3 regions of the Lentilactobacillus sp. genome follow, and region 3 is predicted to be linked to each of the others. Evidence: predicted binding sites of a transcription regulator. Region 3 holds the regulator's gene; each other region holds the start of a gene.
The links. The regulator Rex, encoded in region 3, represses fermentation and respiration genes when NADH is low (regulators of the CRP and FNR family bind a similar motif). The targets are predictions, from matches to a motif close to TTGTGAANTANTTCACAA.

Region 1 (10,358 bases), on a different contig from region 3:
AATGGCCGGGAGACGCCGACCATGCCACCGAGTTTTGCGGCCAGGTCTTTGGCCAGTTCAATGTTTTTTTCGTTATAGGCACCGCGACCCAGGGCGATGACAACTTTGGCATCGTCTAATTTAGAGGAGCTGTTAATGATTGGCTCGGTGGCGATTACCTGACTATCGGCTTGCTTGTGGAAATCAAAGACAGCCTTGGTGATTTCTGAGACAGTATCGTTGGTTTTCTCTGCCCGGAAAGTGTTTGGTCGAACGGTAACCATCTGTGGCCGTTCGTCTGGGCAGACAATATCACACATCACGTTATCTCCATAGGTCGGCTTAACTTGAACCAGCTGGCCATCTTTGTAGAAGATATCCAAACAATCGCCAGTCAGGCCGGTCTGAAGCTTTGCCTGCAGACGAGGTGCAACTGATCGCCCTAAAATAGTAGCTGGGAAAAGCAAGCTGTCTGGTCGGTTGTGATTGATCACTTGGAAGAGTGCGTCAGCGATTTCTTCATCGGTTGCGGTTGCGAATTGATCGGCTACCAACGTTTCAATCCGGACAGGACCGTATTGTTTAAGCGTTGTTTCAATAGTCATTGCAGTGGTTTCCGGAACGACAGCAACGACTTTACGACCGTCAGCAATCTGCTTTGCTTTGGTAATCAGCTGAAGGCTGGTTGGCTCAATTCTGGAGCCGCTTGTTTCGATATATACCCAAATTTCATTGTTATTCATCATGTTGACTCCTCTCAATCCAAGCTGCCAAGCAGTTCTGAAACAGCTTGGGTTGGGTCATCTGGTAAGACAGTTGTTTTCTTAACTTCTTTGGTCGGCGCATAAACCTTGGTGACCTTGGTGGGGGAACCGGCTTGGCCAATCATTGACGGATCAAGGTCTAAATCCTTTTCAGTCCAGGTGGTGATTGGCTTGTCGAAGCTTTCTTTGATATTCGACGGGGTTTCGTAACGCGGTGTATTCAGTTCTTTTCGAACGGTCACGACCGCTGGTAGGGTCAGCTTAATATCTTGAACGGCCGAATCCAGCTGGCGTTCGATAACTAAGGTGTTGGCAGATTCTAAGCTCAACGTTTCCGCAAAAGTAACTTGTGGAAAATCAAGAAATTCGGCAACAATCGGTCCCACCTGGCCGGTATCTGCGTCCACGGATTGACGACCAAATAACACCAAATCAACATCTTTGATGGCTTCGATTGCTTTGGCCAGGGTATAACCGGTTGCCAGCGTATCGGCACCACCAAACGCCCGTGAGCTCACCAAAATTGCACGGTCTGCGCCCATTGCCATCCCATCTCGAAGTGACGTCGTGTAACTATCGGGTCCCATACTGAGGAGAATCACCTCGCCGCCTGCTTGATCACGAAGCTGAAGGGCCGCTTCTATTGCATTTTTATCAAATGGATTAATTATTCCCTGGATTCCTGATCGGACCAGGTTGTTTGTCTTGGGGTCAATTTTGACTGAATCTGTTTCTGGAACTTGTTTAATGCCGACAACGATTTTCATGAAGTCCACTCCTTACTTGGCAATTTCTGCATTGGTGATTTCAACGTTCATTTTTTCAATAGTTCCTTCAGCGAGCTCCATGGCTCTGGCATCTCGGATGAGGTGTTCAACCGGGTATTCGTGACTGTAGCCATAACCGCCCAGAATCTGAAGCGCTTTGTCTCCAGATAAAACAGCCGACCGGCTCCCATATGACTTGGCCATTGCGGCGATTTCATCATACGGTTGGTTGGCCACTTTATTTGTGGCGCCTTTTTGATATAATGCCCGGGTATTTTCTCTGGCGATGGCGATATCGGCGATTTTCTCCTGGGTGACTTGAAGTTGGTAAAGGGGCGTGTCCATGGCTTTTCGTTCTTTTGAATAGCTGACAGCCGTGGCCAACTCATGATCCATGATGCCGGCAAGTACGGCACCCATCAGAATCCGCGCGTCTGCATGGGCGTTATCACCGATCTCCAAGCCCTGCCCGACAACGCCTAACAAATGGCTTTCGGGAACGATCACGTGATTCAGGACGACTTCTCCGACCGGCACGCCCTTTAAGCCAATGAAATCTTCTCGTTTGCCGAATTTAAATCCGGGCATATCCTTGTCCACCACGAAGACGGCCAACTGGTCATCTTCAGTCTTCGAAAGAACGCAGTAGACTTCCGCAAGACCACCATTGGTAATCATAATCTTGTCGCCAGTGATGACCCAGTTATCCCCCTGCTTGATGGCCCGGGTTGAGATTCCTTTGGGGTTGGAGCCTCCGGACGGTTCGGTCATCGAGAAAGCAAAAATTCGTTTTGTTGCACTGGGGAGGTAAGCATCATTAAGTGCTTTATTCCCATCTTTGATAAACTGTTCGATCGTTTTGAAATGACCTTCCAAGGTAACAGCCATACTGGCGTTTCCGGCAGCCATATATTCAAGTGCCTGGGCTGTGGCAACGTAGTCAAAGCCGGCACCGCCAAACTCCCGGGGAAGGGTCATTCCCAGCAAGCCGGTGTCTACGACCTTTTGGAACAAGCCGTCCGTGTAGTCACCACGTTGGTCAATTTCCATATCAAGTGGGGCTAATTCGTTGGCAGTAAATTCCTTGATCATTTGAATCAGCATTTTGTTTTGATCTAATGTTATCGACATATTGAGTCCTCCTGTGCATGCGTTCACAATCCTTTATATTCCAAAATTATATAGCCCGTTATTCCAAAAGTCAATATAATATCGTATATAAAATGACGTGATGGTTGATGTAAGCTTATATAGTATGATAATATTAGGTCATAAATAATTTCGGGGATAACCAGGAGGCAGTGGGAAAATGGACATTCAAAGGTTTATTAATCGCAGAAAAGAGCTTGGTTATTCCCAAAGCGAATTGGCTAAGGGAATCTGTACGCAAGCCACTATTAGTAAGTTTGAAAATAACGGCAAGATGATTTCGACTAAGATTTTGACACAACTCTGCCAGCGGTTGGGCCTTTCACTGAGCGACATTTTCCCCAGTGAGTCGGATAACGATTCCGAAGTCAGGGACGAATTGCGGCACGCGGAATTTGACCTGATTACGACAGAGTATGACGAAGCATTAAAAATTTTGTCCAGCATTCAAATTGATCAAATTGACGATAAGCAGATAAAAATGGAATATTTGTTCATCAAGGGGTATGCATTGGCATTGAGCCGAGAAGACGTTGACGAAGCCATCTTTTGTTTTGATCAGATTTTGAACGGCTATGATGAGGAGCACAGCACCGTTTATTCACCACTGGCATACGTGGGCATGGGGATTTCCTACCAGCAGGCCGGCAACTTTGATAAAGCAGAATTCTACTTTTCAAAAATGCCGGAACGGTTGAAGACGATTTCCAACACCGATGTCGATTCGGTTTGGAAGTCACTCACGATGCTGTTTTACACCGGGAATTTTTATGGTGCGCAAAATGAATTGGACATCAGCAACATGTTGCTTCAGTCGCTGATTAATCTGAGTTCACAACGGCACGTCACCTTTTACGTCGCCCGTGCCCAGTATCATTTAGCCCTAAACGAACAGGCCAGCCACGGATACTCCGAACACGTTCAGGAGCTCTTGAATGACGCGGCTGCCTTTGCCCGCTTCAACAAGAACCAAAATCTCATCAAACAAATTGACCAAATCGAGCAAAATAGCCAAAAATAAAGCACTCGGACAATCATCTCATTTGAGATGGTGGTCTGAGTGCTTTATTTGGTCAGGTAGCGTGTTCGCAGCTTTTGAATGTTGGTAGTTGAAAGGTGCATTTCGGACTTTAGGTACTGTTTCATCGAACCTGATCGTTGGTCAATCGCTGAATATGCCGCGTTGAGATAGGCTGATCGGACAGGTGTCCAGTGGCCTTTTTTGTATTGCGGGAGCTTTGACGCGGTTAAGTAACGGTTGGAAGCCAAGTAGTTCTTCATGATGGTGGTTTTGGGGACGCCCAAACTGCTCAGTATCAACATTGTCGCGATACCGGTCCGATCTTTGCCATAGGTGCAGTGGTACAAAACAGCCCCTTGCTTTTGTCGGAGCAGAATCTTGAACATCGATCGATATGCCCGAATATCCTGTTTACCCGTGACAAGTTGGTGATAATATCGCGGCATGCGGTTGCGGCCCGACGACAAGTTGCTTAAGATATAGAGCTGATAAAAACGGGCACCAGAAATCCGGCTATCCGGTCGCAGCTTGATTTCCGGCTTTGAGCGGAAATCAAGTACAGCTTTAACGTGGTATGTTTTTTGGAAGACCAATCGATCGTGGTGCGTGAGGTTGGTCAAAGCATCTGATCTGAATAGTCGTCCTTGTCGGATATGCAGCCCATTTTTTGTTTTGATGCCGCCAAGGTCGCGGGTATTGGCGGTCCTTGTCAGTTTGATGTGGGTGCCAAGATTGGGTGCCTTGGCAGACGATGCGCAACTGGCGGTGAGTGCAACCAAGCCAACGCCCAGCGCCAGCCACAACTTTTTAAGCGTGATTGTCATGCGAAATTCCCCCTGATAGCACCATTATAAGCCTCATGAACTGGAAGACACTTATTTTAAGTACTTTTCAATGTGCTCTAAATCTCGTTGACGCTTACTGACTGTTTCATCTTCCGGGTTGAAATGATGCCAGCGGACCTTTTTCAGCCCGATCTTTTTAAATGTACCCCGACCAAGTGCTTTCATCACGGGATTTCCGTATACCAATCGATAAAGCAGGGTGGGGGTTCCACCAACCGTCAAAATTTGGATGGTCGGCTGTTTTGGCAAGATGACTTTGGGGTGCTTTGAGACGATCCGGTTCTTGCTGAAAACCTTATCGATAAAGCCTTTCGTCATTGCCGGCATGACTTCCCACCACAACGGGAAAACAAAGATGATTTCATCGGCTGATTTCAAGCGGTCAAAATAATCGTCGACTTGAGGATTCAATGACGCTTTGGTTCGCCATGCCGCTAAGTCGGCCGCATGCATGACTGGGTCGAAATTGTCCTGATGTAAATCGATTACATCAACGCTGTGACCGGCTTTCTTCAAATAATCAATAGTGTGTTGGGCAACGGCCGCACTGTAGCTGCGTCGATGGGGAACGTTCTGACTGGAACTCAGGGTATAGGGATGATCAAATACAATAATATAGTTCATAAAAACCTCTTTTAAATTTGATTGATGTAGTTGCTTTTAATTTTATATTCCAAGGAATATAATAATTATAATCAAATTAAATCTAAAGTCAATATATATTCCGAGGAATTTAAAATGAAAAAGAAAATTGCTATTGAAACAATTGCAGCTGAATTGGAGACGTTTCGGAGCCATGATATCGACGAGACGATTTTGGAAAAAATTCGAGAAACCGACTTGGGTGACGTCAATACCAGAATGGGAATCACCATCAATGACCTTCACGTCTTAAGTGCGGTGCCACAAGACGGCAGTGCTAAAATCGCGGAGATTGTCGATTCAGTGCCATTGACACAGGGGGCGGTTTCAAAGGTCCTCAGCAAGCTGACTACTAAAGGATTAGTGTCCAAATTTCACCAGCCAAACAATAAGAAAGATACCTTTGTTCAGTTAACGACGGCTGGTGAGAAAGTCAATCAACTTCACCATGAGTATCATCAAGTTGAGGCCGTTAAGCTTGAAAAATTAGCGGCCGGTTATTCTAAAGGTGAGTTGGAAACAATCGCATCCTTTTTAGCCGCAATCAACAAAATCCGCCAGTAAGATTCCAAATAAAATTCAAAATAATTTCGGAAACTGCTAACCGCTTTCATTCTTGATATACCAAAAAAGGATTTCTCTTACTTATTAAATCAAAGTTAGGCGAGCCTAATTAAAGATTTACATTGATTTAAACTATGCTAACATTAGAATTGTACAAACATAGAGGAGGTACTGCGATGTCAGACGAAAAAAAGCCAAAAAAGGAACATTTGATTCACTATGCGAATGGTCCTTCGTTGGAAGAAATTAACGGAACAGTTGTTGTTCCAAAGGGAAAAGGTTTTTGGAGAACGTTATTTGGATATTCAGGGCCCGGTGCGTTAGTGGCCGTGGGGTATATGGATCCCGGTAACTGGTCGACTTCGATTACCGGTGGACAAAATTTTGAATACCTATTGATGTCCGTTATCTTAATGTCGAGTTTAATTGCCATGTTGCTTCAATATATGGCAGCTAAACTGGGCATTGTGACGCAAATGGACTTGGCCCAGGCCATCCGGGCCAGAACTAGCCGTGCCCTTGGGTATGTTTTATGGATTCTAACCGAGTTGGCCATTATGGCGACTGATATTGCGGAAGTTATTGGGGCCGCAATTGCTTTATATTTACTATTCCATATTCCACTAGTTATTTCAGTTTTCATTACTGTATTTGATGTATTGCTATTATTGCTGTTAACCAAGATTGGATTTCGAAAGATTGAAGCGATCGTGGTGTGCTTGATCCTTGTTATTTTCGTCGTGTTCGCCTACGAAGTCGCTTTATCCCATCCTGATTGGCTCGGCGTCTTCAAAGGCTTGGTGCCAAACGGTGAAACATTCTCTTCGTCACCCCATATTGGTGGCCAAACACCTTTGACTGGTGCACTGGGGATTATTGGTGCGACTGTGATGCCTCATAACCTGTATCTCCACTCTGCCGTTTCTCAAACGCGAAAAGTGGATCATAGCGATGAAGAAGACGTTGCTCGAACGGTGCGTTTCTCAACATGGGATTCAAACATTCAATTATCAATGGCGTTTTTGGTCAACTCCTTACTTTTGATCATGGGAGTTGCAGTATTTAAGAGTGGCACCGTCAAAGATCCCTCGTTCTTCGGCTTATTCCAAGCACTATCAGACCCATCAACGTTAAGCAACGGGGTTTTGATTGCGGTGGCGAAATCAGGAATCCTTTCCATTTTGTTCGCCGTTGCATTGTTAGCTTCAGGTCAAAATTCCACTATTACTGGGACGTTAACTGGTCAAGTCATTATGGAAGGCTTTATTCATATGCACATGCCGCTTTGGATGCGTCGATTGGTGACCCGTTTAATTTCAGTTGTGCCCGTTTTGATTTGTGTGGCCATGACTGGCGAAGAATCGCCAATCCAGCAGCATGAGGCTTTGAATACATTGATGAATAATTCTCAGGTGTTCCTGGCATTTGCCTTGCCATTTTCAATGTTGCCGTTATTGATGTTCACGGATAATAAGATTGAAATGCATGACCGCTTCAAGAACTCATGGATTATCAAGATTCTTGTCTTTATTTCAGTTATTGCGTTAACTTTCCTGAACATGAATATACTGCCTGGACAGTTTGAAGCCTTCTTAGGCGACAATGCGTCAAAGGGGCAGGTTGCAATGGCTGACAATCTTTCATACGTTGTTATTTTCCTTGTGCTGGCACTATTGGCCTGGATGATTTGGGATATCCATAAGACCAACAAAAAATTGCAGGCAAAGTTTGAAGCAGCCCACGAAGAGTAGTATAAATAGAGTTGTGATAAACTTAGTACTTTTTAAGAGAGATTAAATGATGTGTGAAAGGAATGTTTAGAATGGCAAATCAAGCAGGTGGTCAAAAATTTGACCGGATTTTAGTGGGTGTTGATGATTCGGAGGATGCACAACTTGCATTTCGTTATGCAATCCGCGAAGCTCGTCAATCAAACGCACGACTAATCATCACTTCAATTCTTGAAGAAGATAATGTCAATGTATTTCAGGCTTTAAGCAAGGACTATGTTCACGGTGAGCGCTCAGAGCTGGCCAAGCATATTGAACAATATCGTCAGTTGGCTTTGCGGGCAGGTGTTAAGCAGGTTGACACCGTCATTGATGAGGGAGACCCTGGTGAGACAATCGTGAAGCGGGTCATTCCAGCAACCAACGCAGATTTGTTGATTGTCGGATCACTTTCAAAGACTGGCGTACGAAAGTACTTTGGTTCCCAAGCAGCCTATATGGCCAAATATTCACCGATTTCCGTAATGATCGTCCGATAGTTTCGAGAATTCATAGATAAATAGGATTAATCAAACAAGAAGGCTTAGATATCGGGATTTTACCGGTGTCCCAGCCTTATTTTGATAAGTCAAAAAGGGGGATTATCTTGGAACTTACAGAAAAAAGCCGCAAGTGGTTCATTGCCACGTTGCTGCTGGGAACATTTACCATGTCAATTAGTCAGTCGTCTTTATCGACGGCCTATCCGACTTTTATGCGCTACTTTAATTTGCCGGCCAGTACGATTGCCTGGTTAACGACCGGCTTCATGCTGATCATGTCAGTGGTGATGCCACTGTCGCCGTGGTTGATGAAAAATTTTCGGTTTAAGCCATTATATCTGACGTTGCTGGTCAACTTTGTGGTCGGAACGTTAATTATTATCTGGGCGCCTAATTTTTTGGTGATGATGTTAGGTCGGTTAATGGAAGGATTTAGCGTCGGTGTCTTATTTCCGTCATACCAATCGATTATTCTGGAAATCACACCAACCAGTCAACGGGGAACCGTCATGGGAACCGTAGGCCTGGTAATGGGATCCGCACTAGCGGTCGGTCCAATTATTTCCGGGGTCTTGCTGCAATTTTTCCCATGGGAAGCAATTTTTGCCTTTTTCCTCATTACGTTGACGATTGTGTTCTTGTTGGCACTCAAGACAGTTGTTAGTCCACTGAAGATTGAATCCACGAAGTTCGACTTTGTGTCGGTCTTCATGTCGCTTGGAATCATTGGTCTACTGTACTTTATTAACGAACTTTCACATATGACTTCCGGCAGTTATCTGAACTGGATTATTTTAGTTGTTTCATTAATTCTGTTGGTGCTGTTTGTTCGCCGCCAATTGAGAATGCCACAACCATTACTTCGGTTAGATATTTTGTCGATTTTAAATTTTGATTTGGGCGTGGCGTTAACCTCGCTGTCCTACATGTCACTGATTACGGTTACGATTATCATGCCGCTATACTACCAGCAGATTCTTGGACTGACACCACTCTGGTCAGGATTGGCGCTTGTTCCAGCCGCTGCAGTGTTGTCCTGGTTAAATCGGCGAAGCGGCCGACTGGCAGATCGAATCGGCTTTAAGCCGGTGATTATGATTGGCTTTGGCCTGTTTATCGTCGGCTGGGCTGCCTTATTGCTGCTGTCAGGTTTGAAGAACGTGTGGGTGGCCATTCTTTGCTCGATTATCATCGAATCTGGTAACGCATTCGCTATGATGCCGGCAACGACGCTGGGTGCCAATTCATTGACCAACGATTTGATCCCCCATGGATCATCAATCATCGCCACGATTCGACAGATTATGGGGTCAACCGCCATTGTGATTGCCACTGTGGTTTTGGGTGACAAAAACTTCAACGGCGTTTTCCTCACGTTTCTCATCTTGGAAATAATTGCCATTTTCTTGGTATTTAAAATCAAGGATACGAAAAAGGTGCCTGTTACGGCTTAAGACCGTCTTGTGAAATGTAACCTATTTTCAGAAATGACATATGTTTACTATTGACCTTGTGAACTATTTTGAAAATCACAATGCTTTTTGTTGTATCCATTTTCATGACATGATATTCTATATTTGGATGTTGAAATGTCTATTTAATTTAGGGCGTTACAGATTTATCCAAATTATAGGAGGTTATATAATGGCATATCGTACTGTTAATCCTTTCAACAATGAAGTTGTAAAGGAGTATCCATTTGCGACTGACGACGAGCTGCAGGCTGCATTGGCAACTGGTCATGATTTGTATGAAACAATGAAGAAACAAGATATTTCGGAAAGGGCTAAGATCCTTCATAACGTTGCTGACAAGCTGCGTGATCACGAAGATGAATTGGCTCGTGCCTGCACAATTGACATGGGTAAATTAATTGGTGAATCAAGAGGCGAAGTTGAATTGGTTGCGTTAATCGCTGACTGGTTCGCAGACCATGGTGAAGAATTATTAAAACCTGAAAAGATTGATACCATTGCAACTGGGGATGCTGAAATTCAGCACCACGCAACTGGCGTTGTCATGATGGTTGAACCATGGAACTTCCCTTACTACCAAATCATGCGTGTTTTCGCACCTAACTTCATGGTCGGAAACCCAATGATCTTAAAACACGCTGCCAACACACCAACCTCAGCCCAGATGTTTGCTGACGTGGTTGCTGAAGCTGGGGCCCCTAAAGGTTCATTAACCAACCTGTTCCTTTCATACGATCAGGTTACCGAAGCAATCGAAGATCCTCGTGTTCAAGGCGTTGCTTTAACCGGTTCTGAGCGTGGTGGTACAGCCGTTGCTGGTGCTGCTGGTAAGAACTTGAAGAAGAACACCATGGAATTGGGCGGCATGGATCCATTTATC
Region 2 (11,524 bases), on a different contig from region 3:
GAATTCTTCGATGCCGTGGCGACCATCGTCTCCACCAATTCCTGATTCTTTCCAACCTGAGTGTGAACCATTCATTGCTTCAAAGTTGAATCGGTTGATGTAGGTTTCACCATCTTCGAGTTCATTGGCAGCACGCATTGCGTTGTCCAAATTCTCTGTGAAGATTGATGAAGTCAAACCGAAGTCCGAATCATTTGCCATTTCAATTGCGTCATCCAAAGTCTTGAAGGTCAATACTGGAAGTACTGGGCCAAAGATTTCGTCTTGAACAATTTCTGAGTCTTGCTTGACGTTGGTAATAACAGTTGGTTCGTAGTAGAAGCCGTTTTCGATGTTCAACTTGTGACCACCAGCGGTGATCTTGCCGCCTGCTTTGACAGCCCGGTCAACCATTCCAGCAACCTTGTCCAAAGCTTCTTGGTTAATCAGTGGACCCATGCCGATGTTGTCGTCTTTCATAACGTTTCCGACAGTGATCTTGGACATTTTGTCTGACAACTTCTTGATGAATTCATCGGCAACATCTTCTTGAACGTAAACCCGTTCACAGTTGTTGCAAAGTTGACCATTGTTATCGACACGTGAGTCAATAATTGATTGAACAGCCAAATCAATGTCAGCATCCTTGCAGACAATGGCTGGTGCTTTACCACCCAATTCAAGTGAAACCTTTGCCATATGAGTTGCGGCACCGGCCATCACACGCTTACCTGAATCAACAGAACCAGTCAAGCTGATAATGCCAACCTTCTTGTTTTTGGTGAGCTCGTCACCAACAACTGATCCACGACCAGAGATGATGTTCACAACACCCTTTGGAATGCCAACTTTTTCACAGATCTTCGCAAATTCAAGACCCAAGTTTGGTGTGTCTGAAGATGGCTTCATCACGATGGTGTTACCAGTTACCAAAGCTGGACCCATTTTACGGGCAATTAAGAAGAATGGGAAGTTCCATGGTAAGATTCCGGCAGCAACACCAATTGGTTGTTTGGCAATCATGATGTTTTCGTTCTTGTTGTCAGATTGAAGAATTTCACCTTCGTATGTCCGAGCAGCACTTGCCATGTAGTCAAAGTAATCAGCTGAAAACATGATTTCAGTGGTTGCTAATGACTTGATCTTGCCCTGTTCTTCTTGAAGCATTTCAACCAAGTGATCCTTTTCGTTACGAACTTCAGTTGCGACGTCGTGCAAATATTGGCCACGGGTTGCAGCTGGAACTTTCTTCCATGATTTTTGAGCTTCATAAGCAGCATCGATAGCTTCTTGAGCTTCTTCACGGGTTGCGGCAGGGACCGTTGAAATCTTTTCACCAGTTGATGGGTTTAAAACCGTAATTTCGTTACCTGACTTTGAATCCATAAACTTTCCGTTAATGTACATTTGATAATGTTTTAATGCAACAGCATTTTGTGCCATAATAATTGCTCCCCTTCATTTTTACCTGTCGAAACAGTGTAATTGAACGCCATGTGGCAGGAACAAATATTTGATTTTTTAGATGAAACTTTGGTGCGTTCGTTTAATGAAAACTGTTTAAACGTTATTTTCCTGGCTTGTAGTCTTCGTCAATGATCAAGACAGGTTTGATCGTCTTTCCGCTAACTGAATCAGCATTTGCTTGATTAATGTCATCAAACTTGTAGAACTTTTCAGTCTTGTCGAAGTCAAACAATCCTAATTTGTAGAATCTGATCAAACGTGGAATGTCAACTTGTGGAATTGAATCGCCCATGTTGACACCAACGACTTTACGATCGCTGACACAAAGATCGTTCCATGTATCCAAATCGACGTGTTGATCGGTAACTGCAATCGTTGCGGTCGTTCCGCCTTGAGCCAAGGCCTTGATTGATGCTTCCATAACGGATGTGACACCAGTCGTATCAACCGCGTAGTCCACTCCATAACCATCAGTCAAATCTTGGATTGCTTTAACCGGATCTTCATCCTTACTGTTAATCGCATCAGTAGCACCTAACTCCTTGGCCAACTTCAAACGGTCAGGGACGATATCTACGGCAATAACGCGGGTGCATCCAGAGATTCGACCAGCCATCATAGCGGCGAGGCCAACAGCTCCAGTCCCAAAGACAGCAATGGTTGAACCCGGTTCCGGCTTCAATGTGTTAAAGACAGTGCCACTACCAGTGACATAACCACAGCCGAGAGGTCCAAGTTGACGCAAATCCAAATCCTTGGGTACCTTAACGGCATTTCGTTCACGAACAACGGTTGTCGTGGTGAATGATGATTGATCAAACATATCGGCAACTTGGTGGCCGTTTTCGGTGAAGTGAGCACTGCCGTCAGGACGAACACCTGACAAGTTGTTGGCTGCGTAATTCAAGCACTGAGGTGGAATTCCCTTCAAACAGTTGATACAGTTGCCACATCCATAAAATGAAAGAACAACGTGATCACCTGGTTTGAAATCTTTAACTTCGGATCCAACTTTTTCAACGATTCCTGATCCTTCGTGACCAAGAACAATTGGATAACCAATTTCGGCGGTTCCTTTACGTAATGCTTCGTCAGAATGGCAAATGCCACTCGCAACCATATGAACTTGTAAGTCGTCTGGTTGCATATCTGCTAATTCGACGTCATCTTTAATTTCAAAATCTCCGCCTTTTTTGTTAACAACAGCTGCTTTGATTCGCATAATCACATCTCCAACTATTTATTTTGTTAATTAGTGAGCAATCATAATTAATTGAAAAGCAAATGATTAATTCGAACTCCGTGGGAATTCTATGTGAAAGAATCATTTGCTTTTTTCAACTAACAACCGCTTACAATGCTTATTATAGGCAGATGAAAATTAATTACAATAGTTGTTTTTGATTTTATTTGTGAAACACAATCATAAAATGATGAAACCCATACTCTGCCTTTCACTTTCATAATCTCAAAAAAGTTCAAGATTGTGAAACGTTTCGTATAAAATTATTGCCATTCCCCCTGTGTCGGGTTATTCAACAGGCGAACTCGCAACATCCCTTCAATTTGATCGAGTTCACTAAGCAGTTTTTGCTTCCGCTCTTTAGAAACGGTGGATAAATCCGTATTCACGATTGTATACCCATAGCCGTCCTGGGTATTTCCCATCATTTCTTGAACCGGCAAATCATAGCTGTTCAAAATATTGGCGACGTCAACCCACATATTGTCCCGAGCGTGAAAGAAGAACGTCAGCCGCTGATTACTCATGAATGGCAAATCAACTCTGGGGAAATTGATTGAATTCCGGACCGTTCCATACTCCAAGAAATCCAGTAAATTTTGGAGGATCAAATTGGCGGAATGAGTCAGTGCTTCAATCGTATTGCCACCAAGGTGAGGCAGCAGGGTAATCTTTGGATGGTCCTGTAAAATTGTCTTGGGAAAATCAGATACATACCCGGCAAACTCATTGTGGTTCAACGCTGAGACAACCGCCTGATTATCAACAATGTCGCCCCGACCAAAGTTCAGCAAGTAAGCAGTATCCTTCATCGTTTCAAATTGTTTCGTTGACAGTAAGCCGCGGGTATCATCGGTTAATGGCAGTAAAACAACCACAAAGTCCGCTTGTTCCAAAACTTCGTCAATGGTGTCCAACTGTTGAACGTGGCGGAGGTTCTTAAAACTCCGGTTATAGCCAATCACCTGCATCCCCATGTGATAACAGGCGTCCGCCAACCGTTGGCCAATAGTTCCCAAGCCAAGGATTCCTAATGTCCGGCCATAAAGTTCCTCGCCAATAAAATCTACCCGTTTGGCTTCTGCGGCTTCTTGGAGATCTTCGTCCGGTCCAACGCGCAATTGTTTCATCATTTCAACAGCCCCGTTTAATGGGCGCAAACATCTGAACAAATTTTGAATGATTAACTCTTTGACCGCGTTGGCATTGACGCCGGGCGTGTTGAAAACCGCCGTTCCATTGGCTGTCGCAGCCTCAACGTTAATGGTATTGGTCCCGGTTCCGGACCGGGCAATCAATAACAATCGCTTTGAAATCAAGCGGTCATCGACTTTGGAACTTCGAACCAGAATCGCATCCGGTGTATCGGTATTGGAGGTGCGAAAGACATCCCCGGCAAAATCGGTTAGATCAAACCGATCAATTGTTTTTACTTCAAACATTTGTAAGCTCCTTTTAACTAAAATGGTCAAAAAAATATTATAATGGTTCTTAGAAAATTATTTTTGAGAAAGAGGTTGGTCGTATGCACATTGATTTCGTCAAACTATCAAAGGATAAACCAACGATTGGAAAAATGACTCAAACCAAGAATACTACATTCGGGGAATGGGTGGAAATAGGAAGCAGCAATTTAATCGATAATAGTTCAGTTGGTGACTATACTTACACAGGCCAGTACTGTTTCATTCAAAATAGTGACCTCAAGAAATTCATCAGTATGGCGGCGATGATTCGTATTGGGCCGACCAATCATCCTTATGATCGCCCCGCGCAACATATTTTTGCTTATAATGGCGGCGCTTATGGCTTTGGTCATCCGGACACCGAATTTTTGGAAAAGCGGACACACTTGCGGACAACCATTGGCAACGACGTTTGGATTGGCCACGGCGTCATTATTCAAGCTGGCGTGACAGTTGGTGACGGCGCCGTCATCGGCTCGGGTGCCGTGGTCACAAAAGACGTGGAACCATACACCATTGTTGGGGGGATTCCCGCCAAACCGATCAAGGATCGCTTCCCTGACGAAGTAAAGGCCGATCTGGAAAAGATCGCCTGGTGGAATTGGTCGAGAGAAGATTTAGAGAAATACTATCTTGATTTCAGATTACCAATTAAGGAATTTATCAATAAGCACCTCCCCAATGAAGCATAATTTATCACTTACTTGTCCGCAACCGCTAAATCTTTGCTATAATTAGTTGGTATATTAGCATGGATACGCATTGGAGGAACAAGAAGAATGTCTGAAGAAAAGACGAAGTCGTGTGTGATGTGTGGCAAAACCATTCCTGCCTACTCAAACTTTTGCCCTTATTGTGGCGCAAAGCAACCATGGCTTGATGAAGATGAGGTTAATAATCAAGACGTCAAGCGGATTTTAAAGTGGTACCAAAAGCCGGTTGGTAAGTTTATCTCGTTAGTGGTTGCTGGTTTGGTCATTTATTTTGTCGGCAGTCTGTTTACCTTACAGGACGGTCCGGGACACAAGACAGTTGCCAGGGAGCTGAATCAGTACTTGTTTAACGCCCAGGACAAGACACCTTATGGCAAGAAGCCATCCGTGAAAGCGGACAAGAAAAAAGGCGTGACCATTAAGATCAGCTCAGACAGTAAGGCCGTCAAGGATCTAAAAGCCGGCAAACCTGCAAAGTGGGATTATTTGGTCAACCGCTCACGTGATCGCTCCAAAGCGTTTCATAAAGTCTACGCCAACCCGGAGTACGCCAAGTTCAAGGTTGTCGATAAGCATGACAAGAAAAAAGTCTTACTAAAGATAGATAGTGGCACCGTTAAGTACAATATTGCAGATAAGTATAAAAAGTGAGAGAGTGCGCAGCGAACCGGGTAACTTCCAAGCATTAATTTGATAACTGGTTTTGACGCTGAACTCGCGTCGAAACCAGTTATCGGATTAAGCGGAGGAAGTTGGTTCGTGAAGCACGTTTGGTGCGACAAAACCCGGTTAGACTCCGGAGCACAAGCTGAAAGGCTCGGTGATGAACGGTTAGTTCGTCGCTGAGCCTTTTAGCTTGTGTAGTAGGAGTTTGGGTCGTCAGAGCACGTTTAGAGTGCTGGACAGAGCGAATAGTAACCGGAGCCTAAGCCAACTTTCGGGGGAATCGAGTTTGATTTCGCCGAAAGTTGGCTTAGGTGCAGGTTACTGCTCTGGGAAGCACGTTTCCACTAGGTAACAGCCCCCCAAAGTCACACTTATAACAAGATAAAACCACTAAAGCAGTTAAAAGGCGCAAAAGACACTGTGACCCCAGAATTCAAGCCCAGCAATCGCTTATTTCTGGTTTGGGAATAATTAGTTGCTGGGCTTAAATGGCCGAGATAGCCGACTGCCAAGTATGCTAAGCAGGCTTTCAGCCGGCCGTCGTCATACGTTTTAGCTTGTTCATATGGAATGACTAAAAAAAGGTTGAGTCAAAAGTTCACACTTTTGACTCAGCCTATTTTTTTTGACATCATTTCGCAATGACGATTTCGGGATGATCTGCGGTTAACGTTTGAAGTTCGCCTTCCACGCCAAAATAGTCTTTGCATAGGCGTTGAATTTCTCGAATCGCAATCTCCGCACGTTCTGCCTGTTCTTTCGTAATGGATTCAATATCGATAATTGGATTCGTCGTGTCTTCAGTCAACTCGGTCCGTTGATTTTCGCGCCAGTTAAAGCAGCGGCAGACTGCGCCTTCATCGTCCATGTAGCAAATTTCTCCCGGCAATGCTGGCATATCTTCAGTTTCACCATATGGCAAGAACGATTCGCCACCCTTGGCCTCACCCAAGTGCATATCGCCAACAATGGCGTCCACGTTTTCTCCGCCAACAGAAACTCCGTATTTTAATGATTGACTATTATAAATATCAACCAGCGGTGCGATTGGCGAAAATATTTTGCCGTGGCTGACCCGTTTTAAGAGGGCTTCAATCGTCGAGCGGGCTCCCTTTTTGGTCTTAAACTTGCGGAATGCTTCCCGCCATTCAGCGACAACCGGGTTATCGCGGAACGGTTCTACGGTAATAAATTGTTCAGCTGCAGCCGTGCCTTCATCCAATAACTTCTGAAAATAAGGATCGTCTTTTTCATTAACATGGTTATCAATGCCATGAAGTGTCATAACGTTAATCTGAATTTCAGGAAACAGCTCAATTGTTTTTGGATCCAAAATAAATTTTTTCATGAATATCCTCCAATATTTATAATGTCTTTGTCATGATCAAATCCCGTTGGCGGCTTTCTCCAAGGGTAAACACGTGATCTCCGGTCTGCTTAAACCCAAAGTGTTTATACATCCCCTGAGCGGGTAAATTATATTCCCATACGCCTAGCCAAACGGTGCTGCTATGATGCTGGCGGGCGAGTTCAAGTGCCTTGGTCATCAGTTGTGAGCCAATGTGGCGACGCTTGAACTGAGTCAGGACATAGATTCGCTGAATTTCAAATGCGTTTTTCCCCATTTCTTCGGTTTGAGAGTCGCCCACGTTCACCTTGAGATAAGCTGCAAGTTGGTCATCATCGTAAGCAAAGTAAAACTCAGAGTTTGGATCCTGCAGCTCTTGTTTAAGCTGAGCTTGACTATATGATTCGTCTAAGTAATTTGCTAAATCTTCTGGAGAATTTTCTGATCCAAAGGTATCCGCAAAAGTTTCTCGGCTAATTGCCTGCAAAGCTGGAATATCTGCTAACGTACATTTTCTAATCGTAATTGTCACTGTAATCTCCTTAATAAGTTCGCCGATTGCCCTTCTTAACATAGTGCCAGTCTTCATCGATGTTGTCGCTGACTTTTTCCAATAAGCGTTCAAGTTCATCAGCTTCGTCCGTTGAAAGCGACTTTAAAGCGACTTGATTGGAATAAACATTCTCCCGCAAAATATTGGGATACGTTCTGCGCGCTTTTTCAGTCGGGTAAATTCGGCGGATTTTTTTATTAGCCGTATCGGCTCTTTTGGTTACAAAGCCCTTTTCTTCAAGCTTCTTAATTGCCCGCGCGGCGGTTGTTCGATCAACCTTAATCAATTCAGCCAACTGGTCTTGAAAAATCCCCGGGTTCTCACAGATTCGAACCAAGTAAAGGTGCTGGCCCTTGGTTAAATCAAATTGCTTAAATTCAACGTTGGCAATTGAATCCAGGGCTCGGGCAATGATCCCGATCGGACGTAAAATTTCGGCCACAAACGTCGCCTCCTATCAATGACTATTATTTTAAAACATTATTGTTGTAAATGCAACAATATATTTGGCTTGTCGTAAATAAAAAGGTTCAACGATCAATGACGTTGAACCCCATTCATGAGCATATTTAAGCAACTTTTGGCACCCTTTTGATTCGACGAACAATATACTTTCGCAGTTCTTCAATCAAGAAGATCGGCACCGGAATACAGAACAGGAAGATCCATTCTGATAAGTTTAGTGGTCCAGTGTTAAAGACGCCTTGTAGGAACGGCACGTACATTAACAACGCAATCAACACAACTTCAACCACAATCCCCGTGAGGATTCGATGATTACTGAAAAGTCCAATTGAAAAGACTGACGAGATTTGGGTTCGACAGTTCATGGCAGCTGCAATCTGTGAGAAGACAATCGCCCCCAACGTAATCGTCGTCGCTTCCGCATAGACCATGCCGGAGCCTGCGAGTGGCACATTTGGCCAACCATTGACGTGGTTGACGTAGAAGTACGCCGCAGTCGACACAACAGACGCAATCAAGCCATACCAGCCGAAGGCCTTCCAGATAATCGACCGGTTTAGCAGATGACTGTTTAACGGCCGTGGTGGCTGGTCCATAATGCCCGGCTCTGCTTTTTCGGTTCCCAGCCCTAAAGCCGGCAGCAGGTCAGTTCCTAAGTCAACGGTCAAAATCTGCATAACCGTCAGCGGCAGCGGCACCAGGCCACGAGTGACCAGGAAAATAACCGACGGTGCGGCTTCCGGCACGTTACTGGTCAATATATATAGAAGAAACTTTTGTAAGTTACTGTAAACCGTCCGCCCTTCTTCAATTGCACTGACAATTGAAGCAAAGTTATCGTCGGTCAAAATCATATCGGCGGCATCCTTGGCAACGTCGGTTCCAGTGACCCCCATCGCGATACCGATATCAGCCCGTTTTAAGGCTGGGGCATCGTTGACACCATCGCCGGTTGACGCCACGACATCGCCATTTTTTTGACACATCGATACAATTCTAAATTTATGCTCAGGGGCAACTCGAGCAAAGATGACCTCACCTTTGACCGCCTGTTGAAGGTCGTCATCAGACATTTTGTCGAGTTCATCACCAGAAATCACGCGGGCTTTATCCGACGTAATCCCAATTCGAGTTGCAATACTTTTGGCAGTGATGGGGCTGTCGCCGGTAACCATGATAATTCGAATGCTGGCCCGTTTACAATTTTTAACCGCATCAAAGATTTCTGGCCGTGGTGGATCTGACATCATCGTCAAACCGACAAATATCATGTGCGTTTCGGCACTTTGAATGGTGCAGCTCTCAAGTGATTTGTGGGCCAGCGGATCGTCTCCGTCGACAATTCGGTAGGAAAACGCCAACGTCCGCAACCCTTGTTTGGAATAGGTTTCGTTAGCCTGATTGATTGTGGCCCGGTCCTGATCAGTGATCGGCCTTACTTGACCATTATCCAAAATTCGGTCACAAATAGCCAATTCACTGCCCAACGCCCCTTTGGTATTAATAAATAACTGACCGGAAGGATCCTTGGTAATGACCGTCATCAATTTCCGATCGGAATCAAATGGCAGTTCCTTTAGCCGTGGATAAGCCTTCCGTTCATCCTTGGCATCAATCCCGGCTTTCCTTGAAAGAATGACTAACCCGGCTTCAGTTGGCGTTCCCAGTATTTTGGACTTTTCGCCAGCTTTGCCCTCCGTAACCTCGGTGTCATTATTAATAGTAGCGTTAATCAGCAGCTTGTTTAAATCAGGCTCGTTGGCTAAATCAACGTCTTTTCCATTCAATTGAATTTTGCCGTTGGTCAGATAACCGGTTCCTGTGACATCATATTCTTTCCCGGGCAGCCAGATGTGGTTAATCGTCATCTGATTTTGGGTTAAGGTTCCCGTCTTATCTGAACAAATCACCGTCGTTTGGCCCAGCGTTTCAACACTGCTTAAATTTTTCAGCAAGGCATGCTTTTTAGCCATTCGCTGGGTTCCCTGAGCCAAAGACAACGTCACAGTTGGTAGTAAGCCTTCGGGAATGAAGGCAACGATCATCCCTAAAGCAAAGATGAATGATTTGGCAATCGGATACTTCACAAAGAAGATCGCCAACAGGAAGAACGCCACCCCGATGCCGATCGCAATAATTGTCAGCTGACGGGTTAAATGATTCAACTCACGTTCCAGCGGATAAATCGTCTTTTTCTGTGATTGGGTCAACGTTGCAATTCGGCCGAATTCCGTATCCATCCCCGTTGCCAAGGCTAATGCCGTTGCCGTCCCGCTTGTTGAGACTGTTCCGGCAAAGACGATGTTTTGCTGGGCAAACTCGCCGTCACCATGATGATAGTCGGCCTTTTTTTCGACTGGCACAGATTCACCGGTCAAAGACGACTCGTCAATCTGTAGATTGGATGTGTTAAACACGCGGGCATCAGCCGGAATCGAATCACCGGCCTGAATATCGAACACATCTCCTGGAACCAACTGCTCGACTTGAATCTGCTGCGACTTTCCGTCTCGGCGAACCTTTACATACGACGGCAGCATTTTCTTCAAGGAATCGGTCGCCTTTTGAGCCGCATGCTGTTGCCAATATGAAAAACAACCGTTAATCACGTTAACCGCCCAAATTGCGATTCCCAGTTCCATCATGCCGGCAAACATCGCAATGATACCGGATACCCACAGCAGAATCGCCATCAGTGACGTAAAATTGGCTAGAAATACCAGAATTTCAGAACGCTTTTTCCCTTGTTGGATGGTATTTGGCCCATACTTTTGTAGTCGCTTCTCGGCTTCAGCGCCAGATAGCCCCTCGTTTCCAGTTTGAAACTGGTTCATTAACGCGGTGGGGTCTGCTTTGGCATAGTCGTCGATGAGCGTCGTCTTATTTTTCTGTATCATTTACTCACCCCAAATTTACCGATAAAATAGTTGTTCCTAACAACTCAATTATATCGCGATTAAAAAATGTGAACGGTTTTAAGGCGTTTAAATCCAAATTATTTGGACTCAAAAACGAAATTAAGACGGCAAGCCGTTTGAACCCATAAATTAAGAGCCCCAATCGATTATCCCTTGGTGTGGAATGATTGATTGAGGCTCCTAAATGGTTGATCACGCGATCAAAAATTGACATTTCTGTCTCTAACTTGAGGTTGGTTCAGATGTAATGAGGAAATTTAATTCAAATTTGAACCGGCAACTGAACGTTCATCCTTGATTCGACTGACGTTTGTTAGCACTTCAGGAGAGAACAGGTTGTCAACCAATGCATCCGGCAACAGATGCTTTGCTTTTACAATTTCTTTGACGGATTTTTTCGTAGAAACGGCTTCTTTAATCAGCGAAGTTGTCTTTTCGTACCCTAACAACGGAGATAGGACAGTCGCAGAAATTGAGGAGTGCTCAACTTCAGAACGGCAGTCATCAACGTTGACCTTAATGCCGCTGACACAGTTTTCAACCAAGGTATCAATTGCCCGGGCCAAATGCTGTTCACTGGTCAGGATACTCTTAAACATGATTGGTTCAAAAGCATTTAATTCCAGCTGTCCGCTCTCGGCCGCCATCGTGACCGTCACGTCATTGCCAATCACTTCAAAAGCGACCTGGTTAACGACCTCAGGGA
Region 3 (11,524 bases):
AGAAACTTGTTCAGCAAGACAGCAATTTATGACACCGCCCGTTAGTCTGAATGGGGATACTGCTGAACACACTTTTCCAATTGAAGTTCAAGTTGGCGGGGCAACGGTTATGATTTTGCCAATCGAAGCATTTAAGCAGTTTTAGAAGGGAACGTTATGGAACAAAATATTGTTAACGTTGCTGAAACTAAACAACCGACAATTTTTAAGCAGTTTATGAATCTGGTTAAACGAAACGAATTGTCTCACGCCTATTTGTTTACTGGTGAAGACGGTGCCGGTCAATTTTCAGTCGCAATGGGGGTTGCCATGCGGCTTTTTTGTACGAATGTTCAAAATGGCATGCCGTGTGGTCAATGTCCCGAGTGCCGGCGAATCATGAATTATGACCACCCAGATGTCGTCATGACCAAGCCGGATGGGCTAAGTATCAAAGTTGACCAAATCCGTCACGTTAAAAGTGAATTTACCAAGAGCGCCATGGAAGGATCCAAAAAGGTCTTCATTATTTCCGAAGCTGAAAAAATGACGACCGGCGCAGCGAACAGCTTATTGAAGTTTATTGAGGAACCGACCGGAAACGTCGTCTCGTTTCTGATCAGTAAAAACCGGAATTTGGTGTTGCCAACGATTATTTCCAGAACCCAAGTGGTTGAATTCCCCAGCTTGAGCAAAAAATTGATGGTTGAAGAATTAAAATCAAGTGGGGTTAAGCCCAGTGAAGTCAATTTGATGATTTCAATCACCAATAGCATGGACGAAATCAACGAATGGCTCAAAGATGACTGGTTTGAAAATACCCAACGGTTGCTCGAAAAGTGGTTTACCTATTTGGTAAAGAGTGATGCGATGGCCATGCCGTTTATTCAAATGTCCTTGATGCCATTAATTACTAATAAAGAACGACAACGGATTGTTATCTCAATGATGATTAGTTTGTTTGATGATGTGTTACAAATGAAGTATGAAACATTGAGCGCGGATCAAGTTAAGTACCCCGGCATCCTGGAACAAACCAAACAGGCTGCAACCAAATGGAACAACGACCAGGTGTTGGCCATGCTCGACGAATTATTGAATATGAACAGCAGTATGAACGTTAACGTAAACTTTCAAAACATCATTGAATCAGTGACGCTAAAGATTCTCACAATCAGTCAGTCAGAGTTTGTTAAAGGGTGATAAAAACGTGGACAGTCAGAGCTTATACGATGAATTAAAACAAATGGACACACAACTTAGTTCCAACGCCGCAAACTTTTCCCACCTCCATGAATCATTGATCGGCTTGATGGAAAAAAACGCGGAGCTAGAAATTGAAAATCAGCATCTACGGGATCGAATTAATCAGATAACTGAAAAAATGGATAGCAACTCACCTCGCCTGTCTAAGTCGAGAAAGAACTTAGAAAAGCTTTATAACCAAGGCTTTCATGTATGCAGCTCGTATTATGGCAAGCGTCGGGAAAACGGTGAGGACTGTATTTTCTGTACCGATATTATTTATGGCAAACGTCATTAAGGAGTCAACATTGGAAACGCAACGAAGCTTTGATTCTGCAACTCAATATGGGATTTTATACCTGGTACCAACGCCAATCGGGAATCTTGACGACATGACGTTTCGTGCCGTCAAAATACTTCAGGAAGCCGATTTGATTGCGGCAGAAGACACACGAAACACCCAGAAACTGCTCAATCATTTTGATATTAAAACCAAACAAATTAGCTTTCATGAGCACAACACCGCTCAACGGATTCCGGAATTGATCGAGAAGTTAAAGCAGGGCGTGACAATCGCACAGGTGAGTGATGCAGGGATGCCGTCCATTAGTGATCCCGGCCATGAATTGGTGATGGCGTGTGTGAAAGAACAAATCAATGTTGTGCCACTTCCTGGTGCCAATGCCGGAATCACGGCGTTAATTGCCTCAGGAGTTGCGCCCCAGCCATTTTACTTTTACGGGTTTCTTTCCCGGAAACCTAAAGAGCAGCGAGAAGAACTCGATGCACTGCGCAACAAGCCTGAAACAATGATTTTCTATGAGGCGCCACATCGGTTGAAGAAGACTCTAAAAATTTTGGAAGACCAGCTGGGATCTGCTCGAAAGGGTGCTCTGTGCCGGGAGTTGACCAAAAAGCATGAAGAATTTATTCGCGGGAGTCTTTCGGAACTCAACGAATGGGCCAATTCCAATGAAGTTCGTGGGGAATTTGTTATTATAGTGTCAGGTAATGACCAGCCTGAAATTGAGGCTGTCGACCCACTCGCCGGAATGACCATTGACCAGCAGGTTGATTTCTATATTCAAAATGATCTGAGTGTTAACGAAGCAATTAAGCGGGTTGCTAAAGCGCATCATTTACGTAAGCAAGTTGTTTATAATCAATACCACGACATCAAATAGAAAGAAGTAATGTCTATGCCAGCCCATCACTTTAGTGAAATCCACACCATCCCATTTTATGAATGCGATGTTAATAACCGTATTACGATTCCGATGCTGATTAACATTTTGATTTTGGCGTCTGAACACCAAAATGAAAAACTCGGTGTTGATCAACGATATTTGATTGATAAATATGGCATTGGGTGGGTTGTTACTTCATATTCGATTCACATTACCAAGCTGCCGCAAAAAGACATGAAAGTTGAAATGACGACTCGGGGAACCTCTTATAACCGTTACTTTGCTTATCGAGAGTTTTGGTTACATGACGAAGCTGGGAACGAATTAGTCAAGGTCGAAAGCATCTGGGTTTTAATGGATGAAAAGGCCCGTAAAATTACGGCGATTGCAGACGACGTGATTGCCCCGTACCAGTCCGAAAAGGTTCGCAGAATACCACGGCTGCCGCGACCGGATAAGATTGAAGAAACAAGTCAAGCCACGGCCAAACAATATCGGGTTAGATGGAGTGACATTGATTTTAACGGCCACGTTAATAATTCCCGTTATCCTGAATGGATGTTGGATGCACTGCCAATGACCTTTTTAAATGCGCACGAACCGGCCAACATTGATATCCGTTTTGAAAATGAAGTCACATATGGAAGCATGGTGACGAGTTCGGTAGTTGTCGATTCTTCAGATAATGATAGAATTAAAACAGTGCACGAAATTACATCCAACGATGTGCTCTCAGCTACGGCATCGATCATTTGGAAAGAAAGTAAAGCAAAGGGTAACGATTAATCATGAAAATTTTAGCAATTGATACATCGAATCGGCCACTTTCCGTCGCTGTTATGGAAGATGACCGTTTATTAGCGGAAACGACGTTAACCACGCATAGAAAGCACGCAGAATTTTTGATGCCGGTCATTGAAGACTTGGTTCAAAAATCTGATTTGAAGCCAACGGATTTACAGCGGGTTGTCGTCGCCGATGGGCCAGGATCCTACACAGGGATTCGCATGGCAGTGACAGCGGGGAAAACAATCGCTAAAACGCTTGGTATTGAGTTGGTGACGGTTTCGAGCCTATTAAATTTGGCCCTTAATATTGAAAAAGAAGGGGTTTTGATCAACCCAATTTTTGATGGTCGAAACCAAAACATGTTCACCGGCCTTTATCGGTGGAACGATGGTGTCATTGAGTCCGTGATTGAAGATCAGCACATCAACTTAACTGACTGGCTGAAATTAATCAGCTTTTATGATCAACCAATTGTCATTTCCGGTGACACGGATTCATTTGAAGACGGGATGCGGTCTGTTTTACATAGTCGTTTAATCGTCGCTGATTCATTAGCAGCAATTCCCAGTGCTGCCAAGCTCGGTCGCTATGGGCGATCAAAGTCGCCGGTGACAAACGTTGATGCGGTTGTCCCTAGGTACTTGAGATTGACCAAGGCGGAGGCCGATTGGAAAAAATTACATCCTAACGAGGATACGCATGATTATGTTGAAAAAATTTAAGGATTGGTTTAGTAAGCAATTTTATAATAAGGAAGTCCAGTTACGTGAACGTTACCTTGACATCAAAAATCACGATGTTGAAATTAACGGAACTGAATATTTCTTGGCTAAGGCCATGATTCCGGATATTCCTGAGATTTTAGGAATTGAACGCGCCGTTTATGGTGGCCAGACCCCTTGGGACGACCGGGCTTTTCGCACAGAATTGATGCGAAAGACCGACCGTCTGTACTTGGTTTTACGACGAAATGATTGGCTGGTCGCGTTTATCGGCTGTTCATTGAATAATCATACCAAGGATTGTCACATCACAAACGTTGCTGTTGCACCCAATTTTCAAAATCATGGATTGGGGTACTTTTTGGTCACGACGATCATTAAAAAAGCCCGTCAGCTTCAGTACAGTAAAGTTACTTTGGAGGTTCGCGTCAGCAATACGCGCGCCCAGAAATTGTACCGAGACATCGGGTTTGTGGATAACGGCCTGAAAAAAGACTATTACTTCAACGATCGCGAAGATGCTTTGAATATGGTTTTGGATATTACCAAGATTGGGTAAAAATGACGAATAGGGATGAGATGAATTTATTGGCAAGAAATTTAGTGCTTTCTTTTGAAACCAGCTGTGACGAAACGTCAGTCGCTGTGATCGAAAATGGCAATCAGATTCTTTCAAATATTGTTGCGACACAAATCAAAAGTCACCAACGATTCGGCGGGGTTGTTCCCGAAGTTGCCAGTCGCCACCACATTGAGCAGATTACGAGTTGTATTGAGGATGCATTAACCGAAGCGGACGTCACCTACGACGACTTGTCTGCAGTGGCGGTTACTTACGGTCCTGGCCTAGTGGGCGCACTATTGATTGGTGTGGCGGCTGCCAAAGCGGTTGCTTGGGCCCACCAGTTACCATTAGTTCCGGTCAATCACTTGGCGGGACATATTTATGCTGCCCGATTAGTTGAACCGATCGAATTTCCGGCCATGGCGCTCGTAGTTTCCGGGGGACACACTGAGCTGGTTTACATGCCGGAAGAAAATCGATTTCAAATTATTGGTGAAACCAGAGACGATGCTGCCGGAGAAGCGTACGATAAAATTGGTCGGGTTCTCGGGATTAACTATCCCGCCGGCAAGCCGGTTGACGAATTGGCTCATCAGGGCAAGGATACTTTCAACTTTCCTCGGGCAATGGACTCCGACGAGAACTTCGATTTTAGTTTTAGTGGCTTGAAGAGTGCGTTTATTAACACGGTTCACCATGCAGATCAACTCAACGAATCACTGAGCAAAGAAGATCTCGCCGCCAGCTTCCAACAAGCAGTTGTAGATGTTTTGTCGGATAAAACTGTCAGAGCCTTACGTGAATTTCCAGTTAAACAACTGATTTTAGCCGGTGGTGTGGCAGCCAACAAAGGTCTGCGCGACAGACTCACGTCAGACTTAGCGGCTTTTCCACAAACCAAGCTTGAATTGGTACCACTCTCATTGTGCGGGGATAATGCCGCCATGATTGGGGCAGCTGGGGAAATGCTCTATCGACACGGTGAGCGGGCGGACGCAACGCTCAATGCCGATCCTGGGCTTGAATTTGATTGGCTTAAAGATGAAGTTAAATAAAAATATGGACAAAAAATGAGGTCGGGACAAAACTTAAAAGTTTTGCTCCAACCTCTTTTTTAGCCTGAATATTACCTAACCGATATTTGGCCCACGCTCATTTTTTAGGTGAAAGTCGAGTGGTGTGATCCGAGAGCTGCTAGCCTTCAGACATGTTTTCGAGCTTCAAACTGGCGGCTTCCCAGTTTGATTCCGTTTCGCCGATTTTTTGATTGGTCTCATCAAGTTGAGTTTGCAGATCCTGTAGTTTACCTAAGTCGTTAAAAACATTCGGCTTGGTCATCTCAGTCTCAATTGTATCTTTTTCTTTTGTTAAACGATCCAGTTGTTCTTCGAGCGACGCCACTTCTCTTTCAAGCTTGCGGTGCTCTTTTTGAACTTGTTTATTGATGACGTAATTCTTCTTGTCTGTGGTTTGCTCCGGTTCGGATTGTGACTGTTCCGGGGCATTTTTCTGGGCATCATGTTCCTTAATCGCAAGTTGCTCGGCTTTTTTATCGACGTAATAATCGTAATTTCCTAAATACAGCGTTGTGCCTTGACGGGACAGTTCGACCACAGACGTGGCAATCTTATTGATGAAGTAGCGGTCATGGGAAACAAACAAAATTGTGCCGTCAAATTGATTTAACGCTTTTTCTAAAACTTCCCGGCTGTCGATGTCCAAATGATTGGTCGGCTCATCTAGAATCAGGAAATTATTGTGCTGCATCGCGAGCTTCGTCAACAGGAGTCGGGCCTTTTGACCACCGGAAAGATCATGAACCATTTTGGCAACATCGTCACCCGAAAATAAAAAGCTGCCCAAGATGCTTCTAATGTCGCCCTCAGGCGTGGTTGGATGATCGTCCCATAGTTCACTTAAAACGGTTTTGGAATCGTGTAGGGAGGCCTGCTCTTGATCGTAGTACCCGGTATCAACACCGGTGCCAAATTGGGCTGTTCCCTTTAAAAATGGAATGATCCCCAAGATACTTTTAAGTAGCGTTGATTTTCCAACCCCGTTTGGGCCGACAATTGCAATCGCTTGGTGACGTTTCACGTCGAGATTAACCGGTTCCGAAAGAACAGTGGTGTAGCCGACCGCGGCGTTTACGACGTTTAAAACGTTGTTGCCGCTCTTGGAAGCCGGCGTAAATGAAAAACGGGCACTTTTGGCGTCACCGGTCGGCTTTTGCAGCTTGTCCATTTTTTCGAGTTGCTTTCGTCTCGCCTGAGCTTGTTTTGTCGTAGATGCCCGGACGATGTTTTTATCGACAAATGTTTGTAACTTCTGAATCTTTGCCTGTTGTTTTTCGTATTCTTTCCACTCTTGTTCGACTAGCTGGCCCTTTTTTCGGGTGTAGTCGGTATAATTCCCAGTGAAATGGTGCAGGGTCCCTTGTGACATTTCGTAGACTTCGTTCACAATCCGGTCCAGAAAATAACGGTCATGTGAAATGATCAGGAGCGCACCGCTATAATTTTGAATGTAGCCTTCAAGCCAGGTGATGGTTTCAACATCCAAGTGGTTGGTCGGTTCATCTAAGATTAAGAGCTCAGGCTTTTCCAACAAGAGCTTAGCCAGCGCCAATTGGGTCTTTTGACCACCGGACAATTCGTTGATATGCCGATCGTAGTCGGGTTGCTCAAAACCAAAGCCATGGAGCACGCCGCGAATTTCAGCGTCGTAACCGTATCCGTTATGTTGTTCAAAATCGGCCCGAATATTATCATATTGTGAAGAAATCGTTTGGTAATCTTCAGAGGTCGTATCCAGATCAGGGGCACTCATTTGTGATTCTAATTCATGGAGCTTGTGTTCTTGTGCTTTTAAACCGGCAAAAACCGATGCCATCTCATCATAGATGCTTTTATCGGAGTCCAAACCAGTATCCTGGGCAAGGTAGCCAATCGTCAGATTCTTTTTGGTGACAATTTGGCCGCTGTCAACGGATTGTTCACCGATTATCATTTTGACCAGGGTCGACTTGCCGGCACCGTTTCGGCCGACCAAGGCAATGCGACTATTTTCTTGAATGGCCAAGTTAACTTTTGAAAAAATTGTTTCGCCATTGAAACGTTTACTGAGATCCTGTACTTGTAAGATTATCAAGCGTTTGGCCACCTTTCGTTTTGTAACTTACATCATATAATTCTATCATAATTTTCAATGATTCAGTAATTTTTTGTAAGTATTATTTGAAATATATTTCACAAGATGTCGAGATATGGTAGAATAAGTTGTAAATAGGAATTCACAAAGTTATATGATCAAAATACAAATAGGAGGAAATTTTCTTGACAGCTGAAAATATTCCACGCGCAACCGCTAAACGATTGCCCATTTATTACAGATACTTAAATATATTACACGATACAGGCAAGCAACGAATTTCGTCTACCGAATTAGCTGAGGCGGTGCAGGTTGATTCAGCTACAATCCGCCGGGACTTTTCGTACTTTGGTGCCTTGGGTAAACGAGGTTACGGTTACGATGTCGACAATTTGCTTTCATTTTTCAAGCAGATTTTGAATCAGGAGCATCTGACCAACGTTGCCTTGATCGGGGTTGGAAACTTGGGCCACGCCTTGTTGAACTTTAATTTTCACAAGGATGGCAACGTTCGAATCTCCGCTGCATTTGATACCGATGATGAAATTGTCAACACGATTGAAGACGGCGTTCCGGTTTATCCGATTGATGAATTGGCGCATCAGCTTCACGATCAACAAATTAAAGTGATTATTTTGACCGTTCCATCAAGCGTTGCCCAATCGATCGCCGACGATGCCGTCGCCGGTGGGGTGAAGGGAATTTTGAACTTTACGCCGATCAGATTGTCCGTGCCTGATGATGTGTTAGTCCAAAATGTCGATTTAACCAACGAATTACAAACTTTGATTTATTTTATTGAAAATTTCAGTAAGTAACAGCTTAATGAATAGATGTTATCGGCCGGACCAAAAGTGTCAACTTTTGGCTCGGCTTTTTTGAATGACTTCAATTCTGCGATTAAAACGCCTTTGTCACAAGGTTTTTCTGTTACGTCAATTTGTGAAAGCCGGCCTAGTCAATACTAAAATCTTGAAAAATATGTAGAAATCCTTGCAATTGGTCTGAAAAAATAATATATTATAAACAGTGATTAGCACTTTTAACATACGAGTGCTAATGATGCTAAAAAATGTTGTAAATGGAGGGACTAACGTGTTAAAACCATTAGGAGATCGCGTCATTATCGAAACAGAAAAAGAAGAAGAAAAATCAGTGGGCGGCATTGTTCTTGCTGATAATGCAAAGAAAAAGCCACAAGCTGGTACCGTCGTTGCCGTGGGTGATGGCCGCGTTTTGGATAACGGCCAAAAAGTAGCGCCAGTTGTTAAGAAGGGCGACCGGGTTATGTTTGATAAGTACGCCGGAACCGAGATCGAGGACAACGATCAGTCCTACCTGGTTCTGCATGAAAAAGACATCGTTGCAGTTATCGAGTAAGTTCATTTTACCAAGATAATTGTGCGTTAGTGAATGATTTGAATCGAATAACAATTTAAAAATAATCAAAAATACTTTTTTGAGGTGAAATTTTAAAATGGCTAAACAAGTAAAGTTTTCTGAAGATGCTCGTGGCGCAATGCTTCGAGGCGTTGATAAATTAGCAGATACAGTTAAGGCAACAATTGGACCAAAGGGTCGAAACGTTGTTTTGGAACAAAGTGCAGGAACACCAACCATTACCAATGATGGTGTCACAATTGCCAAGTCAATTGAATTGCCTGATCATTTTGAAAACATGGGTGCCAAGTTGGTTTCTGAAGTTGCTTCAAAGACCAATGATGTTGCCGGTGATGGAACCACCACTGCAACTGTTTTAACACAAGCAATCGTCAATGAAGGTATGAAGAACGTGACTGCCGGTGCCAACCCAGTTGGTATTCGTCGCGGGATTGAAAAAGCAACCAAGGCTGCCGTTGATGCCCTTCACAAGATGTCACACGATGTTAAGACCAAGGATGATATTGCACAAATTGCATCCATTTCATCTGCCAACACTGAAGTTGGTAAGTTGATTGCCGATGCAATGGAAAAGGTTGGCCATGATGGTGTCATTACCATTGAAGAGTCACGTGGTGTTGATACCAGCTTGGACGTTGTTGAAGGAATGCAATTCGACCGTGGCTACATGTCACAATACATGGTAACCGACAACGACAAGATGGAAGCTAACTTGGATAATCCATACATCTTGGTAACTGATAAGAAGATCACTAACATTCAAGACATTTTGCCATTGCTGCAAAAGATTGTTGAACAAGGTCGTTCACTTCTGATTATTGCCGATGACATTGGTGGCGAAGCATTGCCAACACTTGTTTTGAACAAGATGCGTGGAACCTTCAACGTTGTTGCTGTTAAGGCCCCTGGCTTTGGTGACCGTCGTAAGGATCAATTACAAGATATTGCCATTTTGACTGGTGCAACCTTGATCACCGACGACCTTGGCTTGAACTTGAAGGACGCAACCCTTGAACAATTAGGTCAAGCTAACAAGGTTAACGTTACGAAGGATTCAACTACCATCGTTGACGGTTCAGGTTCAAATGATGAAATTGCCAACCGTGTTGCTGAAATTAAGACACAAATCGAAAAGACGACTTCAGACTTTGACCGTGACAAGTTAAAGGAACGTTTAGCTAAGTTATCAGGTGGGGTTGCCGTTGTTCGTGTTGGTGCCGCAACTGAAACTGAATTGAAGGAAAAGAAGTATCGGATTGAAGATGCTTTGAACGCAACCCGTGCAGCCGTTGAAGAAGGCTTCGTACCCGGTGGTGGAACTGCTTTGATTAACGTCATTCCAGAAATCGCCAAGTTGGATGCCGAAGCTGGCGGTGATGAAGAAACTGGTATCAGAATCGTCCTTCGTGCCCTCGAAGAGCCAGTTCGTCAAATCGCTGAAAATGCCGGTGTTGAAGGCTCTGTCATCGTTGAAAAGCTCAAGGATGAAAAGCCTGGAATCGGCTATAACGCTGCTAACGGCAAATTTGAAGATATGATTGACGATGGAATCGTTGATCCTACCAAGGTTACCCGTTCAGCACTTCAAAATGCCGCATCCGTTTCTGCTTTGTTGTTGACAACGGAAGCTGTTGTTGCCGACGAACCTAAGCCGGACACACCAGCTGCTCCAATGCCACAACCAGGAATGGGCATGTAATTTAGCATAAAATAACCATTTATGATTAAAGTATTGTAAAATAAGCATCAGTCCTAATGAGGATTGGTGCTTATTTTGAATCAAAATTTGTCTGGTAAATGTCATATTTTTTGGCTTTCAAATGAGTTTCAGTTCTAAACTCATTTGGGCGTACATATCAAGACTTGTTTTTAATCTCAAGAAGGACTATCATTTTATGGTTCACAAGAATGGTAGATTATTGAAAAAGGAGTAACTATTTATGTGGCGATATCTTAAACGGCTGTTAATTGGGAAGCCGTTAAAAACCACTGATGAAGGTGGTCAATCCTTAACCAAATTTAAGGCACTGGCATTACTGTCTTCCGATGCGCTCTCGTCAGTTGCATATGGTACTGAACAGATTACAACCATTTTGATTACGCTGTCTGCAGCAGCGTTGATGTACCAAATTTGGGTTGCCGCACTTGTGTTGGTATTGTTGGCTGCAATTACGTTGTCATACCAACAAATTATTCATGCTTATCCGTCTGGCGGTGGTGCCTACGTTGTTGCCAGCACCAATTGGGGACAGCAGGCCGGACTGGTTGCCGGCGGGTCACTACTGGTTGACTATATGTTGACCGTTGCCGTTTCAACCACATCTGCGACCGAGGCGATTACCTCGGCTATCCCGTCATTGTATTCGCACCAAGTCTTGATTTCCTGTCTTATTGTTGTTGCTATTATGTTGCTTAATCTTCGGGGAATTCGAGAATCCGCTTCATTTTTGACGCTGCCTGTTTATTTATTTATCATCATGATCATT

Region 1: AB3112_RS04525 (acyl-CoA dehydrogenase family protein) is a predicted target of Rex. The motif match lies at 2,653-2,670, and genes of this name have one in related genera.
Region 2: AB3112_RS02960 (NAD(P)-dependent alcohol dehydrogenase) is a predicted target of Rex. The motif match lies at 2,692-2,709, and genes of this name have one in related genera.

The regions. Positions count from the first base shown of each region.
Region 1 covers NZ_JAXGWW010000055.1:681-11,038, reverse strand. Annotated here, with positions in the region: gene AB3112_RS04535 (electron transfer flavoprotein subunit alpha/FixB family protein) at 1-722, opposite strand, end outside; gene AB3112_RS04530 (electron transfer flavoprotein subunit beta/FixA family protein) at 737-1,510, opposite strand; gene AB3112_RS04525 (acyl-CoA dehydrogenase family protein) at 1,523-2,641, opposite strand; gene AB3112_RS04520 (helix-turn-helix transcriptional regulator) at 2,820-3,680, shown strand; gene AB3112_RS04515 (tyrosine-protein phosphatase) at 3,725-4,504, opposite strand; gene AB3112_RS04510 (NAD(P)H-dependent oxidoreductase) at 4,556-5,149, opposite strand; gene AB3112_RS04505 (MarR family winged helix-turn-helix transcriptional regulator) at 5,264-5,731, shown strand; gene AB3112_RS04500 (Nramp family divalent metal transporter) at 5,908-7,482, shown strand; gene AB3112_RS04495 (universal stress protein) at 7,554-8,000, shown strand; gene AB3112_RS04490 (MFS transporter) at 8,108-9,457, shown strand; partial or broken gene AB3112_RS04485 (NAD-dependent succinate-semialdehyde dehydrogenase) at 9,648-10,358, shown strand, end outside.
Region 2 covers NZ_JAXGWW010000031.1:4,246-15,769, reverse strand. Annotated here, with positions in the region: gene aldA (aldehyde dehydrogenase) at 1-1,422, opposite strand, end outside; gene AB3112_RS02960 (NAD(P)-dependent alcohol dehydrogenase) at 1,547-2,668, opposite strand; gene AB3112_RS02955 (NAD(P)-dependent oxidoreductase) at 2,953-4,131, opposite strand; gene AB3112_RS02950 (DapH/DapD/GlmU-related protein) at 4,215-4,847, shown strand; gene AB3112_RS02945 (zinc ribbon domain-containing protein) at 4,935-5,519, shown strand; gene AB3112_RS02940 (B3/4 domain-containing protein) at 6,166-6,882, opposite strand; gene AB3112_RS02935 (GNAT family N-acetyltransferase) at 6,899-7,414, opposite strand; gene AB3112_RS02930 (MarR family winged helix-turn-helix transcriptional regulator) at 7,425-7,877, opposite strand; gene AB3112_RS02925 (cation-translocating P-type ATPase) at 8,005-10,794, opposite strand; gene AB3112_RS02920 (aspartate ammonia-lyase) at 11,076-11,524, opposite strand, start outside.
Region 3 covers NZ_JAXGWW010000034.1:2,667-14,190, forward strand. Annotated here, with positions in the region: gene AB3112_RS03150 (cyclic-di-AMP receptor) at 1-145, shown strand, start outside; gene holB (DNA polymerase III subunit delta') at 157-1,182, shown strand; gene AB3112_RS03160 (DNA replication initiation control protein YabA) at 1,190-1,522, shown strand; gene rsmI (16S rRNA (cytidine(1402)-2'-O)-methyltransferase) at 1,533-2,408, shown strand; gene AB3112_RS03170 (acyl-ACP thioesterase domain-containing protein) at 2,424-3,197, shown strand; gene tsaB (tRNA (adenosine(37)-N6)-threonylcarbamoyltransferase complex dimerization subunit type 1 TsaB) at 3,200-3,922, shown strand; gene rimI (ribosomal protein S18-alanine N-acetyltransferase) at 3,906-4,481, shown strand; gene tsaD (tRNA (adenosine(37)-N6)-threonylcarbamoyltransferase complex transferase subunit TsaD) at 4,502-5,542, shown strand; gene AB3112_RS03190 (ABC-F family ATP-binding cassette domain-containing protein) at 5,682-7,637, opposite strand; gene AB3112_RS03195 (redox-sensing transcriptional repressor Rex) at 7,823-8,455, shown strand; gene groES (co-chaperone GroES) at 8,733-9,017, shown strand; gene groL (chaperonin GroEL) at 9,115-10,737, shown strand; gene AB3112_RS03210 (APC family permease) at 10,979-11,524, shown strand, end outside.